2 regions of the Mesorhizobium sp. WSM4828 genome follow, and region 2 is predicted to be linked to the other one. Evidence: riboswitches for the same ligand, from Rfam matches in the RefSeq annotation. Region 2 holds a riboswitch; the other holds the start of a gene.
The links. A riboswitch is a leader RNA that binds a small molecule or an ion and turns the genes downstream of it on or off. The one in region 2 is predicted to bind S-adenosylmethionine.
Positions count from the first base shown of each region.

Region 1 (3,405 bases), on a different contig from region 2:
GTTGCCTTTTCCACCGTCGCGCCAAGCTCGTCGCACAGATTGACGAAGTCGCGAATGGTGCAGAAATGGATGTTGGGGGTGTCGTACCAGGAATAGGGCAGGTCCCTGGTCACCGGCATGCGGCCGTTGAAGAGCAGCGAAAAGCGCACCCGCCAATGGCCGAAATTCGGGAATGAGACGATGGCGCGGTTGCCGATCCGGAGCAGTTCGTCGAGCACCAGCTTCGGATTGCGGGTCGCCTGCAAGGTCTGCGACAAAACGACGAAGTCGAAGCCCTTGTCGGGATAGAATTGGAGATCCTTGTCGGCATCGCCTTGAATGACCGACAGGCCGCGCGCCACGCATTCGTTGACGCCGCGCTGCGACAGTTCCAGCCCGCGGCCATCGACCTTCTTGGTAGCCTGCAGCAATTCGAGCAGCAGGCCGTCGCCGGAACCGACGTCCAGCACCCGCGACTGCGGCGGGATGAGATCGGCGACGACTTCGAGGTCGACGCGCTGGGCGCGGTTGACGCTCATGCGTTCGCCTCTTGCCTCGCGCATGATCCTGATCCGAAAAGTCTGCAACTCTTCGGGGTCATGCGCCGATGCCTGACGCATGATCCCGTTCCGAAAAGTCTGCAGCTTTTCGGGGTCATGCGCCGAGCCCTCTGGCCCGCGCGGCCGAGGCGATGAAGCCTTTGATCGCAGCAAACAGTTCCGGTTCGTCGAGCAGGAAGGCGTCGTGGCCGCGGTCGGTCTCGATCTCGACGAACGATACCGAGGCGCCGGCCGCGTTCAGCGCGTGCACGACCGAGCGGCTCTCCTCGGTCGGGAACAGCCAATCGCTGGTGAACGAAACCAGGCAGAAGCGCGTCTTGGTGCCGGCGAAGGCATCGGCCAACCGGCCGCCATGGTCGGCGGCGAGATCGAAATAGTCCATCGCCCGGGTCATGTAGAGATAGGAGTTGGCATCGAAGCGGTCGACGAAGGTCATGCCCTGATGGCGCAGATAGCTCTCGATCTGGAAGTCGGCATCGAAGCCGAAGGTCAGCGCTTCGCGGTCCTGCAGGTTGCGGCCGAACTTGCGGTGCAGCGCTGCTTCCGACAGATAGGTGATGTGGGCGGCCATGCGCGCCACCGCCAGCCCTTTTTCCGGCCGCTTGCCATGCTCGAAATATTTGCCGCCATGCCAGTCCGGGTCGGCCATCACTGCCTGCCTGCCGACCTCGTGGAACGCGATGTTCTGCGAGGAATGGCGGGCGCCGGTGGCGATCGGCAGCGCCGAGAAGACGCGCTCGGGATAGCTGGAGGCCCATTGCAGCACCTGCATGCCGCCCATCGAGCCGCCCAGCACGCTGAACAGCTGTTCGATGCCGAAATGCTCGACCAGCATCAGCTGCGCCCGCACCATGTCGCGGATGGTGATGATCGGTAGGTCGAGCCCGTAGGGCTTGGCGGTGGCGGGGTTTGTCGAGGCGGGGCCGGTGGAGCCGAGGCAGCCGCCGATGACGTTTGACGAGATGACGAAGAAACGATCGGTGTCGATGATCTTGCCGGGGCCGATCAGCACTTCCCACCAGCCTGGCTTGCCGGTCACGGGATTGGTGTTGGCGACGTGCTGGTCGCCGGTCAGCGCATGGCAGACGAGGATGGCGTTGGAGCGCGCGTCGTTGAGCGTGCCATAGGTCTGGTAGGCGATCTGGAACGGCGACAGCAGCGTGCCGGCGTCGAGCTTGAGCGGCTTGTCGGCGCCGAAACGCAACACCGGGCTCGACGGCTGGTCGGCCTCGTTGTTGGTTTTTCGAGCGCGCAAAGCGACCATGCCATCTCCTAGCCCGGCCTTCAGTTGTCCACCGGTCTGGGCAAACAGCCAGTCAGGGCAACAAAAAACCGGCCATGCCTTCGCAAAGCCGGTTACAAGATGCAAACGGCCCTTTAGCAAGTTGTTTAACGTGGCTGCAAGCCGACCGGCCAAATCACCACGGAACTTTCGCTGCTCTTCTAGGACCGACGCATGGCTTCGTCAACGGCAAGTTCTTGATCCCGAATTGCCGCCCCTCGACATTCCGGGCCACGGCTTGTATTTCCGCTGCGGCTTCCCGGCGGAAGCATTCTCGACGGATTTGTGAGATGAATCAGATACCGGATAAGGCACGGCCGACCCCCCGCGCGGGCATCATGGACATCGAAGCCTATGTGCCCGGCAAGAGCGCGGCGCCTGAAGGTGTAACGAAGGTCCATAAATTGTCGGCCAACGAGAACCCGCTCGGTCCTTCGCCAAAGGCGATAGAGGCCGCGCGCGCGGTCGCCGACAAGCTCGCTGTCTATCCCGACGGCAGCGCCAGGCGCCTGAGGGAAGCGATCGCCGAGGTGCACGGGCTCAACCCGGCGAACATCGTCTGCTCCAATGGCTCCGACGAGATTCTGGGCCTGCTGGCGCAGACCTATCTCGCACCCGGCGACGAAGCCATCATCACCGAACACGGCTTCATGGTCTACAAGATCTACATACAGTCGGCCGGTGCCGTCCCGGTAACGGTCAAGGAGACCGATGAACGCGCCGATATCGATGCGATCCTCGCCGCGGTGACGCCGCGCACCAGGGTCATCTTCCTTGCCAATCCAAACAATCCAACCGGCACCTACGTGCCGTTCCATGAGGTGCGCCGCCTGCATGCCGGCCTGCCAAGAAACGTGCTTCTGGTGCTGGATGCCGCTTACGCCGAATATGTCCGGCGCAACGACTATGAAGCCGGTGTCGAGTTGGTGGGCAGCGCGGAAAACGTGGTCATGACCCGCACTTTCTCCAAATTGGGGCTGGGCGGGGCGCGGATCGGCTGGATGTATGCGCCAATGCACGTCATCGACGCGATCAACCGCGTGCGCGGACCTTTCAATGTCAATGCGACGGCGATCGAAGCCGGCATCGCGGCGATCCGCGACCGCGCCCACATCGAACGCAGCGTCGCGCATAACGAGACCTGGCTGGCCTGGCTGACCGAGCAATTAGCGGGGCTTGGGCTGCGGGTGACGCCGAGCGTCGGCAATTTCATCCTCATCCACTTTCCCGAGGACAAAAAGCATTCGGCGGCGGCGGCCGACGACTACCTCAGCCAGCGCGGCTACATATTGCGGCGCGTTTCCGGCTACGGTTTTCCCAACGCGCTGCGCATGAGCATCGGCACCGAAGAGGCCAATCGCGGCGTTGTCGCAGCACTCGCGACATTCCTGAAAAGCTAGAACACCATGACCTCACCGATGTTCGAAAAGATCGCGCTGGTCGGCATCGGCCTGATCGGCTCGTCGCTGGCCCGCGTCATCCGCCGCGAGGGGCTCGCCGGCCAAGTCGCGATTTCGACGCGCAGCGACGCGACGCTGGCACGGGCGAGCCAACTCGGCCTTGGCGACACCTACACGACGGATG
Region 1 covers NZ_JBVVQK010000012.1:50,455-53,859, reverse strand. Annotated here, with positions in the region: gene metW (methionine biosynthesis protein MetW) at 1-518, opposite strand, end outside; gene metX (homoserine O-acetyltransferase MetX) at 634-1,803, opposite strand; SAM riboswitch at 1,897-1,974, opposite strand; gene hisC (histidinol-phosphate transaminase) at 2,112-3,221, shown strand; gene AC0L2X_RS15765 (prephenate/arogenate dehydrogenase family protein) at 3,228-3,405, shown strand, end outside.
Region 1: it holds a riboswitch for S-adenosylmethionine, as region 2 does, so the genes downstream of both, metX (homoserine O-acetyltransferase MetX) here and AC0L2X_RS11965 (O-succinylhomoserine sulfhydrylase) in region 2, are expected to answer to the same signal.

Region 2 (3,405 bases):
CGCCGCGTCACCTTTGCACTGTTCTTTGCCCCCGAGATCCTGATCGGCGCGGCGCCGCCGCTGGTGCTTGCGCTGGTTGCCGCGGCTGATGCCGGCGTCAGCCTGCCGGCCACCGCCACCGCCGTGCTGGCCGCGGCCTACCTGCCGGAATGCGCCTTGGCCTCGGCCAAGGGGTGGCACCTGTCGCTGCGCACCATCCCGGCGATGATGGTTCGCGACTGCATGCTGCCGGCGATATGGGCGCGCGGATGGCTGAGCGGCGCCGTCGATTGGCGAGGCAATGTGATGACTATCCAGACCAAGGCCGTCGCGGAGCTGGAGGAGACCCCGTCCGGCGCCTGATCGGCGCGTCCCCGCTCGCCTCTGTTCGGCCAGCCCTTATCCGGCAGCTCTCAGCGCCTGCTCGATGTCTTCGAGCAGATCGTCGGTGTCCTCAAGGCCGACTGACAGCCTGAGCGTGCCCGGTCCGATGCCGAGCTCGGCGCGGGCCTCATCGGTCAAGTTCTTGTGCGTCGTCGTCGCCGGATGGGTGATCAGGCTCTTGGCGTCGCCGAGATTGTTGGAAATCAGCACGACGTCGAGTGCGTTCTGGAAGGCAAAGGCCGCCTGCTTGCCGCCCTTCACATCCAGGCAGATCAGCGTCGAGCCGCCCGACATCTGCTTCTTGACCACGGCCGCTTGCGGGTGGTCGGCGCGGCCGGGATAGATGACGCGGGCGATTTGCGGGCGCTCGGCGAGGAAATCCGCGATGCGGCCGGCACTTTCCGTCTGCTGGCGTACGCGCAGCGGCAGCGTCTCCAGGCCTTTCAGCAGCGTCCAGGCATTGAAGGGCGAGAGGCTCGGGCCGGTGTGACGGAAATAGTCATGCAGGTTCTCGTCGATCCATTTCTTGTCCGACAGGACGATGCCGCCAAGACAGCGCCCCTGGCCATCAATATGCTTGGTCGCGGAGTAGACGACGATGTGGGCGCCGAGCTGCAGGGGTTTCTGCTGCAAGGGCGTGGCGAAGACATTGTCGACGATCAGCCTGGCGCCAATCGAGTTGGCAAGTGCGGCGACGGCGGCGATGTCGACCACTTCCAGCGTCGGATTGGTCGGGCTTTCCAGGAAGAACAGTTTGGTGTTCGGCTTGACCGCTTTTTGCCAATTGGCGATGTCTGTGCCGTCGACCAGCGTTGCCTCGATGCCATATTTCGGCGCCAGCGTCTCGATCACCCAGCGGCAGGAGCCGAACAGTGCGCGCGCCGCCACGATATGGTCGCCAGCCTTGGCGCTGCACAGCAATGCTGCCGTCACCGCCGCCATGCCGGATGCAGTGGCGCGCGCGTCCTCGGCTCCTTCCAGCGCGCACATGCGTTTTTCAAACATGTCCACGGTCGGATTGGCATAACGCGAATAGATGAAGCCCGGCTCCTCGCCCTTGAAGCGGGCTTCCGCCGCTTGCGCCGTCTCGTAGACATAGCCTTGGGTGAGATACATCGCCTCGGAGGTCTCGCCGAAGCCAGAACGCAGCGTCCCGGCATGCACGAGTGCGGTCTGAGGCTTCCAGTCGCGCTTCTTGGTCATCATTCTATCCAAACACCAAAATTGGTCCAAACAACAAAAAACCGGTCGCGAAAGTCGCAACCGGTCCATATGGCCTTGCGGCCCGACGGTCCTTTAGCGACTTGTTTAACGTGGCTGCAAGCCGACCGGCCAAATCACCACGGGATAACGAGCTTTAGACCCGCGCCACGCTTGCGTCAATTGCCGGCATGATTAAGAGGGTTGTACCAAGCAGGTGCCAAAGGCGTCCACGGTCGGACCTGCGACAGAACAAGACCTCGCCCGGCGTTCGAACGGAGCCAGACCCTTGCGGCAGACAGGCATTCTTCCCGATCAGGATATTTCCGCGCTGTTCCAGACGGGCGCGCTGAAATCGACGCGCACGCTCGATGCCGATCAGATCCAGCCGGCCAGCCTCGACCTCAGGCTCGGCGACAAGGCCTGGCGGGTGCGTGCTTCCTTCTTGCCCGGCCCGGACCACAGAGTTGTCGACAAGCTCGACCGGCTGAAGCTGCACGAGATTAACCTCGCCGAAGGTGCTGTGCTGGAAACCGGCTGCGTCTACATCGTGCCGCTGCTCGAAAGCCTGGCGCTGCCCGCGCATATTTCGGCTTCGGCCAACCCGAAGAGCTCGACCGGGCGGCTCGATATCTTTACCCGGGTGATGACCGACCGTGGCCACGAGTTCGACAAGATCGCCGCCGGCTATGAAGGCCCGCTCTATCTGGAGGTCAGCCCGCGCACCTTCCCGATTGTGGTGCGGACAGGCTCGCGGCTGTCGCAGATCAGGTTCCGCACTGGCAATGCGCTCTTGTCGGAAAGCGAGCTGCACGAACTGCACCGCGCCGAGATGCTGGTCGCCACCGAACCGCCCAACATCTCAGGCGGCGGCATCGCGCTGTCGATCGACCTCGACGGCGACAAGGATGGGCTGGTCGGCTATCGCGGCAAGCACCACACCGGCCTGGTCGACGTCGACAAGCGCGCCGCGCAGGATGTCGTCGATTTCTGGGAGCCGCTCTACAAGAGCGGCGCCGGCGAACTGGTGCTCGATCCGGACGAATTCTATATTCTGGTGTCGCGCGAGGCGGTGCATGTGCCGCCGCTCTACGCCGCCGAAATGACGCCCTTCGATCCGCTGGTCGGCGAGTTCCGCGTCCATTATGCCGGTTTCTTCGACCCGGGTTTCGGCCATTCGGCGTCGGGCGGCACCGGCAGCCGGGCGGTGCTCGAGGTGCGTAGCCACGAAGTGCCGTTCATCCTCGACCACGGCCAGATCGTCGGACGGTTGGTCTACGAGCACATGCTGAAACGGCCGCAAGCGCTCTACGGCACAGACCTCGGCTCGAACTATCAGGCGCAGGGCCTGAAACTGTCCAAGCATTTCCGCGCCGCGCGCTGATCTTGTTCGCAAGCCGTCAGCCGCGAAACAGATATTCTTTCGCGGCGCCAAGGCAGCCATGAAACTGACCGATAAAGAGCAGTTCTCGCACTGCCAGTCGCTTCTTCCCCCAAAATCCTCTGGTTTGCTTCTCGTCGTCAAGTGAGGCGCTTGAGCTGGACTGCAAGGGGAAGAATTGCTTGCCGAGACATCCCAGCACATGGGCTCTGGCGGAGTCGATACCGCAGGCCCTGCCATTGTCGTTCAGTCTGTCAGCGCGGAGTGCGGACGTCATGCGATCCGCGTTGCGCATCAGAAAGCTCACTTGCGATTTCGAATAGCCGGTGGCCAGAAGCCGGTTAGTCATCGACATCCGGGCTTCGCGATAGGATTTTGCGCTGCATTGTCCGGCGCTGTAAGCCGCTGGGGAGAAATAGGCGAGGAACAGGACTAAACCTACGAACACGGTGCCAATCCGC
Region 2 covers NZ_JBVVQK010000008.1:113,294-116,698, forward strand. Annotated here, with positions in the region: gene AC0L2X_RS11960 (ceramide glucosyltransferase) at 1-342, shown strand, start outside; gene AC0L2X_RS11965 (O-succinylhomoserine sulfhydrylase) at 379-1,569, opposite strand; SAM riboswitch at 1,640-1,717, opposite strand; gene AC0L2X_RS11970 (2'-deoxycytidine 5'-triphosphate deaminase) at 1,853-2,947, shown strand; gene AC0L2X_RS11975 (hypothetical protein) at 2,964-3,405, opposite strand, start outside.